3 regions of the Burkholderia multivorans ATCC BAA-247 genome follow, and region 2 is predicted to be linked to each of the others. Evidence: predicted binding sites of a transcription regulator. Region 2 holds the regulator's gene; each other region holds the start of a gene.
The links. The regulator LexA, encoded in region 2, represses DNA repair genes until DNA is damaged. The targets are predictions, from matches to a motif close to ACTGTATNNNNATACAGT.
Positions count from the first base shown of each region.

Region 1: a site for LexA is predicted at 1,093-1,110, ahead of recA (recombinase RecA). Genes of this name have one in related genera too.
Region 3: a site for LexA is predicted at 2,044-2,061, ahead of NP80_RS05115 (DUF2471 family protein). Genes of this name have one in related genera too.

Region 1 covers NZ_CP009832.1:2,972,942-2,976,215, reverse strand. The annotation lists gene NP80_RS26300 (sensor histidine kinase) at 1-220, opposite strand, end outside; gene NP80_RS26295 (response regulator transcription factor) at 239-997, opposite strand; gene recA (recombinase RecA) at 1,186-2,259, shown strand; gene recX (recombination regulator RecX) at 2,259-3,116, shown strand; gene NP80_RS26280 (DUF2889 domain-containing protein) at 3,263-3,274, shown strand, end outside.
Region 2 covers NZ_CP009832.1:1,805,347-1,808,620, reverse strand. The annotation lists gene cysT (sulfate ABC transporter permease subunit CysT) at 1-269, opposite strand, end outside; gene NP80_RS20830 (sulfate ABC transporter substrate-binding protein) at 386-1,423, opposite strand; gene lexA (transcriptional repressor LexA) at 1,688-2,335, shown strand; gene NP80_RS20820 (hypothetical protein) at 2,362-2,697, shown strand; gene NP80_RS20815 (DUF2939 domain-containing protein) at 2,727-3,274, shown strand, end outside.
Region 3 covers NZ_CP009831.1:629,783-633,056, forward strand. The annotation lists gene NP80_RS05110 (NADPH-dependent 2,4-dienoyl-CoA reductase) at 1-1,553, shown strand, start outside; gene NP80_RS05115 (DUF2471 family protein) at 1,576-1,980, opposite strand; gene NP80_RS05120 (LysR family transcriptional regulator) at 2,101-2,994, opposite strand; gene NP80_RS05125 (NAD(P)H-dependent oxidoreductase) at 3,082-3,274, shown strand, end outside.

The DNA of each region.
Region 1 (3,274 bases), 1.2 Mb from region 2:
CGACGAGGTAGGTGACCGCGATGCTCATCGGCCACAGCAGCAGCAGCGGCGCGAGCATCCAGTCGAGGATTTCGCCGAACAGCGAGCGCGGACGCGCGGCTTCGGGCGTTTCGGTTTCGTCGGGCGGGGCGAACGGATTCGCGTAGCGCGCGTCGCGCGCCGCGTCCGCGGCCGACGACGGCTCGCCGGTCGGATGGCGGGAAGGGGCCGGCGTGGCCATCGCGGCGACGGCCGGGCGTCAGCGCAGCGGCGTGCCGGCTGTCGCGGGCTTCGGCGAAGCCGGATCGGCCGCGGCGGGCTGTGGCGGGGGCGCGTCGGCGGGCGCGGCCGGCACGACCTTCTCGAGACAGTAGCCGAGGCCGCGCACGGTGGCGATCCGCACGCCGCTCGGCTCGATCTTCTTGCGCAGCCGGTGCACGTACACTTCGATCGCGTTGTTGCTGACTTCCTCGCCCCATTCGCACAGATGGTCGACGAGCTGCTCCTTCGACACGAGGCGCCCGATCCGCTGCAGCAGCACTTCGAGCAGCCCGAGTTCGCGCGCGGACAAATCGAGCACGCGGTCGTTCGCATAGGCGATCCGGCCGACCTGGTCGAACGCGAGCGAGCCGTGCCGCACGACGGTCGGGCCGCCGCCGGCGCCGCGTCGCGTCAGCGCGCGCACGCGCGCCTCGAGCTCGTTCAGCGCGAACGGCTTGGCCATGTAGTCGTCGGCGCCGAGATCGAGCCCTTTCACGCGCTCGTCGACGCTGTCGGCGGCGGTCAGGATCAGGACCGGGAGATTGGAATTGCGCGCGCGCAGGCGCTTCAGCACTTCGAGCCCGGACATTTTGGGCAGGCCGAGATCGAGGATCAGCAGGTCGAAAGTCTGCATCGACAGCGCGGTATCGGCCTCGACGCCGCTCTTCACGTGGTCGACCGCATAGCCCGATTGGCGGAGTGACCGGGTGAGGCCGTCCGCGAGTATGCTGTCGTCTTCGGCGATGAGAATTCGCATGGTGCGTGACCGGTGACCGGCAGCGCGTTGGCGCCGGCACGGCTGTCTCCGAATATTCGTGTACAACGCAGCCTGATTGCGGGCTTGCACAAAACACTGTTTTTTTATACAGTGTCTGCATTCGTGGGCAGCGCTTGAAAGCGGGCGCGCCTGTTACAGACGCTGCTCATCATAGCAAAGGACGATTCATGGAAGAAAGCAAGAAGGGCTCCGGGATGACCGCCGAGAAGAGCAAGGCGCTGGCTGCCGCACTCGCGCAGATCGAGAAGCAGTTCGGCAAAGGGTCGATCATGCGCATGGGCGACGGCGAGGCGGCCGAGGACATCCAGGTCGTGTCCACGGGCTCGCTCGGGCTCGACATCGCACTGGGCGTCGGCGGCCTGCCGCGCGGCCGCGTGGTCGAGATCTACGGGCCGGAATCGTCCGGCAAGACCACGCTCACGCTGCAGGTCATCGCCGAGCTGCAGAAGCTGGGCGGTACCGCAGCGTTCATCGACGCCGAGCACGCGCTCGACGTCCAGTACGCGGCGAAGCTCGGCGTCAACGTGCCGGATCTGCTGATCTCTCAGCCGGACACCGGCGAGCAGGCGCTCGAAATCACCGACGCGCTGGTGCGCTCGGGCTCGATCGACATGATCGTCATCGACTCGGTCGCGGCGCTCGTGCCGAAGGCCGAAATCGAAGGCGAGATGGGCGATTCGCTGCCGGGCCTGCAGGCGCGCCTGATGTCGCAGGCGCTGCGCAAGCTGACGGGCACGATCAAGCGCACGAACTGCCTCGTGATCTTCATCAACCAGATCCGCATGAAGATCGGCGTGATGTTCGGCAACCCGGAAACCACGACGGGCGGCAACGCGCTGAAGTTCTATTCGTCGGTGCGTCTCGACATCCGCCGGATCGGCTCGATCAAGAAGAACGACGAAGTGATCGGCAACGAAACGCGCGTGAAGGTCGTCAAGAACAAGGTGTCGCCGCCGTTCCGCGAAGCGATCTTCGACATCCTGTACGGCGAGGGCATTTCGCGTCAGGGCGAGATCATCGATCTCGGCGTGCAGGCGAAGATCGTCGACAAGGCGGGCGCCTGGTACAGCTACAACGGCGAGAAGATCGGTCAGGGCAAGGACAACGCGCGTGAATTCCTGCGCGAGAATCCGGAAATCGCGCGCGAGATCGAGAACCGCATTCGTGAATCGCTCGGCGTTGCCGCCATGCCGGATGGCGCGGGCCACGACGAAGCCGAGGCGATGGACGAAGAAGAGTGATGGTCGGGCGCCGAGGCAAGCCTGCCGAGCCGGACGAGCGCGATACGCCGGAAGCGGCGCGCGCCGGCCGGCCAGCCGAATCCTCGGGCGCCGGCCGGCGGCTGCCGGGCAGTCATGCTGCCGCAAGCCGCACCGCGACGAGGGCATCCGACGATGCCCTCGTTTCGTTTGAGATCGCCGCACCGGACGATCCGTTCGACGACGACGAATCGTTCGATGCGCACGATCGTTCCCGCCGGCGCGTGTCCGGCCTCGGCCTTCCGCGCGATCGCGCAGCCGGCGGCACGGCATCGGCCGCGGAAGACGTCTATACGCGCAGCAGTCAGCATCCGCGCCGCACGCGCCGCGCGGGCGGTGCCGCATCCGGCGACGCCGGAGACAGCAGCGAGCGCAAGTCGTCGAAGCCGCCGCGCTCGCTGAAGGGGCGCGCACTCGGCTATCTCTCGCGGCGCGAATACAGTCGTGCCGAACTCGCACGCAAGCTCGCGCCGTACGCGGCCGAGGACGAATCGGTCGAGCCCGTGCTCGACGCGCTCGAAAAGGACGGCTGGCTGTCCGACGCGCGCTTTGCGGAGAGTCTCGTGCATCGCCGTGCGTCGCGTGTCGGCGTGGCGCGCATCGTCAGCGAACTGAAGCGGCACGCGATCGGCGACGCGCTCGTCGACGAGCTCAACGCGCAGCTGCGCGAGACCGAATGGGCGCGCGCGCAGGCGGTCTGGCGCAAGAAATTCGGTGCACTGCCGCAAACGCCGGCCGAGCGCGCGAAGCAGGCGCGCTTTCTGGCCGCGCGCGGCTTCTCGAGCGCGACCATCGTGAAGTTGCTGAAAGTCGGCGACGATTTTCCGGTCGACGATTGACGCAGCCGAGCGCGCGCGTGGCGCGCGATTTTGCTGCAATGCGATCGTTCCCCGACAGGCGGGAATACCCGCCGTTGCGGCGGCCTGTCTCAAATACCCAGTATGCTAAAATCCACGGGTTTTCCTCTTCGGCCTCAACCTCCAGCATGCCGCTATCC
Region 2 (3,274 bases):
TAGCGCACGAGCACCCACGCGACGAGAAAGCCGAACACGGCGTTGATCAGCGCGCCGCCGAATGCGGCCGAGAACGTCAGCCGGTACGACGCGAGCACACGCGGCGACGTGACGGCGGCGACGAACTGGTCCCACGACAGCGTCGCGGTCTTCAGGAACGTGGCGGCGAGCGGAATCAGAACCACGAGGCTCAAATAGGCCACCGTGATGCCGAGCGTCACGCCGAAACCGGGCAGCGCGCTCGGCTTGCGAAAGGTGTACGTGGTCATCGGATGCTCTTGCTGGGTCGATGCTCATGGGCCCGACGCGAACGCCGGCGCGACAGGTCGCGCCGGCGGCGTCCGGGACGCGGCGCACTACGTGGCGCGCCGCTGTCGTTGTCGTGTTACTGCGGCTTGTAGATCGAGTCGAACACACCGCCGTCCGCGAAATGCGTCTTTTGCGCATTCGTCCAGCCGCCGAACGTGTCGTCGACCGTGTACAGCTTCAGCTTCGGGAACTGCTTGGTCAGCTCCGCCGGCACGCTCTTCGAGCGCGGCCGATAGTAGTTGCGCGCCGCGATTTCCTGGCCCTGCGGGCTGTACAGGAAGTTCAGGTACGCTTCGGCGAGCTTGCGCGTGCCCTTCTTGTCGACGACCTTGTCGACGACCGCGACCGGCGGTTCCGCCAGAATGCTCGCCGACGGTACGACGATCTCGAACTTGTCGGGCCCGAACTCCTTGATCGACAGGAACGCCTCGTTCTCCCACGCGATCAGCACGTCGCCGATCCCGCGCTGCACGAAGCTCGTCGTCGCGCCGCGCGCGCCCGAGTCGAGCACGCCCGCGTTCTTGTACAGCTTCGTGACGAATTCCTTCGCCGACTGCTCGCTGCCGCCCGGCTTGTGCAGCGCATACGCCCACGCGGCCAGGTAGTTCCAGCGCGCGCCGCCCGAGGTCTTCGGGTTCGGCGTGACGATCGACACGCCCGGCTTGGTCAGGTCGTCCCAGTCCTTGATGCCCTTCGGGTTGCCCTTGCGCACGAGGAACACGATCGTCGACGTGTATGGCGACGCGTTGTCGGGCAGGCGTTTCTGCCAGTCCTTGTTCACGAGCCCCTTGTTGGCGAGCGCGTCGATGTCATAGGCGAGCGCGAGCGTCACGACGTCGGCCTGCAGGCCGTCGAGCACCGAGCGCGCCTGCGCGCCCGAGCCGCCGTGCGACTGCTTGAAGTTGACCGTCTCGCCCGTCTTCGCCTTCCACTCTTTGCCGAATGCCTGGTTGAAGTCCTGGTACAGCTCGCGCGTCGGGTCGTACGACACGTTCAGGAATGTCGTATCGGCCTGCGCGTGCGTCGCGACGCCCAGCGCCGCCGCCGCGCCCAGCGCGAGTGTTGCAATCAAGCGGCCCGCCCCGCTCATCAGCCCCGTCGTGCGCTTCACCATCCTTGGTTCTCCAGTGTTGTCGGTATTGCGATGTCGGGCCAGTCTATCGAACGGGCTACATGATTAAAAATAATCCTTCTTCATTTTTTAATACTGAAAAGTGCTAACGCAATACAGACGGACGGTTGCGGCAGACGAACCGGCGCATGGACGTCGCAATCGGGCGTCGGAACCGGCGCGATCGCGTCGAACTTCACGTAACACTTGAAATTCTCAAAGTACTGTATAAAAATACAGCTCACTGTCTATCCATACAGTTGAACCATGACCAAACTCACCGCACGCCAGCAGCAAGTGTTCGACTTGATCCGCCGCGCGATCGAGCGCTCCGGTTTTCCGCCCACTCGCGCCGAGATTGCGGCCGAGCTGGGTTTCAGTTCGCCGAACGCGGCCGAGGAGCACCTGCGTGCGCTGGCGCGCAAGGGCGTGATCGAGCTGGCGGCGGGCGCGTCGCGCGGCATCCGGCTGCTCGGCGGCGACGACGCGCCGCACCAGTTCACGCTGCCGCATGCGGGGCTGATGCAGCTGTCGCTGCCGCTCGTCGGCCGTGTCGCGGCCGGCAGCCCGATCCTCGCGCAGGAGCACATCTCGCAGCACTTCGCGTGCGATCCCGCGCTGTTCTCGAGCAAGCCCGACTATCTGCTGAAGGTGCGCGGGCTGTCGATGCGCGACGCCGGCATTCTCGACGGCGATCTGCTCGCCGTGCAGAAGCGCACTGAGGCGAAGGACGGCCAGATCATCGTCGCGCGGCTCGGCGACGACGTCACGGTCAAGCGTCTGATGCGCCGGCCGGGCGGCATCGAGCTGATCGCCGAGAACCCGGATTACGAAAACATCTTCGTCAAGGCCGGCAGCGCGGATTTCGCGCTGGAAGGCATCGCCGTCGGGCTGATCCGCTCGGGCGAACTCTGACATTCCGTCTCGCTCAGGAGAACACCATGGAACGCCTTGCCCGCCTGCTGCCTTTCCGTCAATTCGGTCGCCTGCGTCATCTGCGCGGCCGCACGCCCTGCGCGCCGCTGTCCGCTGCGGCGCCCGCCGGCCATGAAGTCGCAGTCGAACGGCAGGCGTCGCTGCTGCCGTCGGCGCTCCCCGCATTCGCGCGCGTGTCGCTCAATGCCGGGCTCTATCACGCGGAGCCCGCGCGGCGCGCACCGGTGCGCGTCTATCACGGTCGTTCGCGGCTGATCATGGTCGGCACGATCGATGCCGTTTGCCGCATGATCGATCGCTGCATCGCGGAGGAACGTTCGGCCGCGCAAGGCGGTCTCTGATTGCGACACGGTTTCGCTCCGGAGGTATCGTGACGCGCTCGTCGAGCCGCGGATGGCGGCTCAAACCCTTGCTGATCGTCGTGCTGGCGATCGCCGTCATCGCGGCGATCGGCTATGCCTACGCGTCGCCGTACATCGCGCTCGGCCGCCTGAAGTCGGCGATCGATGCGCGCGATGCACAGGCCGTCAGCGAATACGTCGACTTTCCGTCGCTGCGGATCAGCCTGAAGCAGCAGGTTACCGAGGAATTGATGCGCCGGATCGACGCGGTGAAGAAGGACAACCCGTTCGCGGTGCTCGGCGCGCTAATCGGTTCCGCGTTGATCGGGCCGCTCGTCGATGCGTATGCGACGCCGGAAGGCGTGGCCGCCCTGATGAGCGGTTTCCCGCCGAAAGGTAATCCCGGCGAGCGTCCGCCCGACTGGCAGGCGCAGCAGGCCGGCGGCGCACCGGCCAGCGGCGCCGCGCCGTCCGCACCCGGCGCGGCCGTGCCGCCGGCCAGCGCACCGGCTCCGGGCAGCGCGGTCGCATCGGCGCCGCCGCCAGCAGCATCCGCTCCAGCGGCGCCGCCGGCGCA
Region 3 (3,274 bases), on a different replicon from region 2:
TCGAGATCATGGGCTCCGAAGGCTACCTGATCAATCAGTTCATCTCGATGCATACGAACAAGCGCACCGACGCGTGGGGCGGCGCCTACGAAAACCGGATCCGGCTGCCGATCGAGATCGTCGAGCGCACGCGCGAAGCGGTCGGCCGCGATTTCATCCTGATCTACCGGCTGTCGATGCTCGACCTGATTCCGGACGGCAGCGACTGGCGCGAGACCGTGCAGCTCGCGAAGGCGGTCGAGCGCGCGGGCGCGACGATCCTCAATACGGGCATCGGCTGGCACGAGGCGCGCGTGCCGACGATCGCGACGTCGGTGCCGCGCGGCGCGTTCGCATGGGTCACGCAGAAGATGAAGGGGGAGGTCGGCATTCCGCTCGTCACGACGAACCGGATCAACCGGCCCGAAGTCGCCGAACGGATTCTCGCCGACGGCTGCGCGGACATGGTCTCGATGGCGCGCCCGCTGCTCGCGGATCCGGAATTCGTCGTCAAGGCGGCGCAAGGCCGCGCGGACGAGATCAACACGTGCATCGGCTGCAATCAGGCCTGCCTCGATCATGCGTTCAGGAACCGGATCGCCTCATGCCTGCTGAATCCGCGCGCGTGTCACGAGACCGAGCTGCAATATGCGCGCGCCACGCAGGCGAAGCGTATCGCGGTGGTCGGCGCCGGGCCGGCCGGGCTCGCCTGCGCGACCGTGCTCGCGCAGCGCGGCCATCGCGTCGACCTGTTCGACGGCGCCGCGGAGATCGGCGGGCAGTTCAATCTCGCGAAGCGGATTCCGGGCAAGGAAGAGTTTCACGAAGCGCTGCGCTATTTCGGCCGCCAGATCGAGCTGACCGGCGTCGCGCTGCATCTGAACCGGCGCGTCGAGGCGAGCGACCTGATCGCCGGCGGCTACGACGAGATCGTGCTCGCGACCGGCGTATCGCCGCGCGATCCGAAGATTCCGGGGCAGGACGGGCCGAACGTGCTCGGCTATATCGACGTGCTGACGGGCGCGCGGCCGGTCGGCCCGCGTGTCGCAGTGATCGGTGCGGGCGGGATCGGCTTCGACGTCGCGGAATTTCTCGTGCAGGACGGACCGTCGCCGGCGCTCGATCTCGACGAATGGAAAGCCGAGTGGGGCGTGACCGACCCGGCCGCGACGCGCGGCGGCATCACGCGCGCCAAGGTGTCGCCGCCGGCGCGCGACGTCACGCTGTTGCAGCGCAAGCCCGCGCCGCTCGGCAAGGGGCTCGGCAAGACGACCGGCTGGATCCACCGCGCGACGCTGAAGATGAAGCAGGTGAAGATGATCGGCGGCGTGAACTACGAACGGATCGATGCGCGCGGGCTGCACGTCTCGTACGGCGAGCAGCGCACCGGGCACGAATTGATCGAAGCCGACACGATCGTGCTCTGCACCGGCCAGGAACCGCAGCGCGCGCTGCTCGCGCCGCTGCAGGCGGCGGGGCGTTCGGTGCACGTGATCGGCGGCGCGGACCGCGCCGCCGAACTCGATGCAAAGCGCGCGATCGACCAGGGCGCGCGGCTCGCCGCGCGGCTGTAAGGCCGGCTCGCGCTTCGCACGCTCACGCCGCTTCGGCCTGCTCCGCCGCTTCCGCTTCGAGCATCGCGCGGACGATCAGATAGACGGCCGGCAGATCGTCGTCGTCGCGGCGCCAGTCGACCGGCTCGTCGATGTCGGCCGGCACGAGCCGGCTGTCGCACAGCCGGATGAACGCGTCGACGATCGCCGGATCGTTGCGGCTCACGAACCCCGCGTTCGAGAACGCGAGCGCTTCGACGTCGAGCAGCGCACGCCAGCTCATCGTGCGCTCCGCAGCGGGATGGCTGCGCCGCCGCAGGCCGAGCGCGCGCTGCGCGGGGCCGGCCACCGCGCGCTGCAGATCGGCGACCGCGCGCTGCGCGGCGCGCTCGAACTGGACAGGATTGAAGCCGGGTTGCTCGGGATCGAATGCGGATGACTGGAACATGGTCGCCTCACAAAGGTCCGTCCGTCGCGGGATGACGGAATTCGGGTCAAATGGTGCAAAAGCACTGTAAATATATACAGTGTCTCGCGCCGTTTCAAGCCCCGGACGCGATCCTGTTCGCTAGACCGCGGCGGCGATCGTTTCGCGCAGCCACCGATGCGCCGGATCGCGATGCACGCGCTCGTGCCACAGCATCGACATTTCGTAGCCGGGCACGTCGATCGGCGCGTCGACGACGCGCAGCGCAGGCGTATCGCGCACGAGCCGCTCGGGCAGCATCGCGACGAGATCGGTGCTCGCGAGCACCGACATCACGAACAGGAAATGCGGAACGGACAACACGACGCGCCGCGTCGCGCCGACCTTCGCGAGCGCCTCGTCGGTCACGCCGAAGAAGCCGCCGCCGTCCGGCGACACGATCACATGCTCGAGCGCATTGAACTGCGCGAGCGTCGGGCGACGTTTCAGTTTCGGATGACCGGCGCGGCCGACGAGCACGTAGCGCTCGACGAACAGCGGCAGCCGGCGCATGCCGGGCGGCGATCCTTCGGTCGTATGGAAGGCGAGGTCGATGTCGTTGCGCGCGGCCGCCTGCTCGATGCGCGGCGGCACGAGCTCGACGATCGCGAGCCGCGTGCCGGGCGCGGCCGTGCGCAGCGCATGCAGCGCGGGCAGCACGATCGTCGATTCGCCGTAGTCGGTCGCGGCGACGCGCCACGTGTGCGTCGCGGTCGACGGATCGAACGGCGTCGCGGGCAGCACCGCGCGTTCGACCGCCTCGAGCGCGTCGCGCAGCGGCTCGCGCAGCGCTTCCGCGCGCGCGGTCGGCCGCATGCCGCGCGGCCCCGGCAGCAGCAGCGGATCGCCGAACGTATCGCGCAGCTTCTGCAGATGCACGCTGACCGACGGCTGCGAGAGGTTGAGCTTCTCGGCCGCGCGCGTCACGTTGAGTTCGGCGAGCAGCACGTCGAGCGTCACGAGCAGGTTCAGGTCGAGTCGCTTCAAATTAGTCATGGCTATACCTGGAATATCGGAAATTCATTTCCAATATACCGGTGCGATCGGCATCCTGCAGCCAGTTCAACCGACGGAGGACCGAACATGAACGTGCTGATCGTCTATGCACACCCCGAGCCGCGTTCGCTGAACGGCGCATTGCGCGATTTTGCCGTGGCGCGTCTGGAAGCGGCCGGGCATACGGTGCAGGTGAGCGACCTGTATGCGATGAACTGGAAGCCCGCGCTCGACGCAAACGACATGATCGACCGCTCGCACGACGCGCGCTTCGATCCGG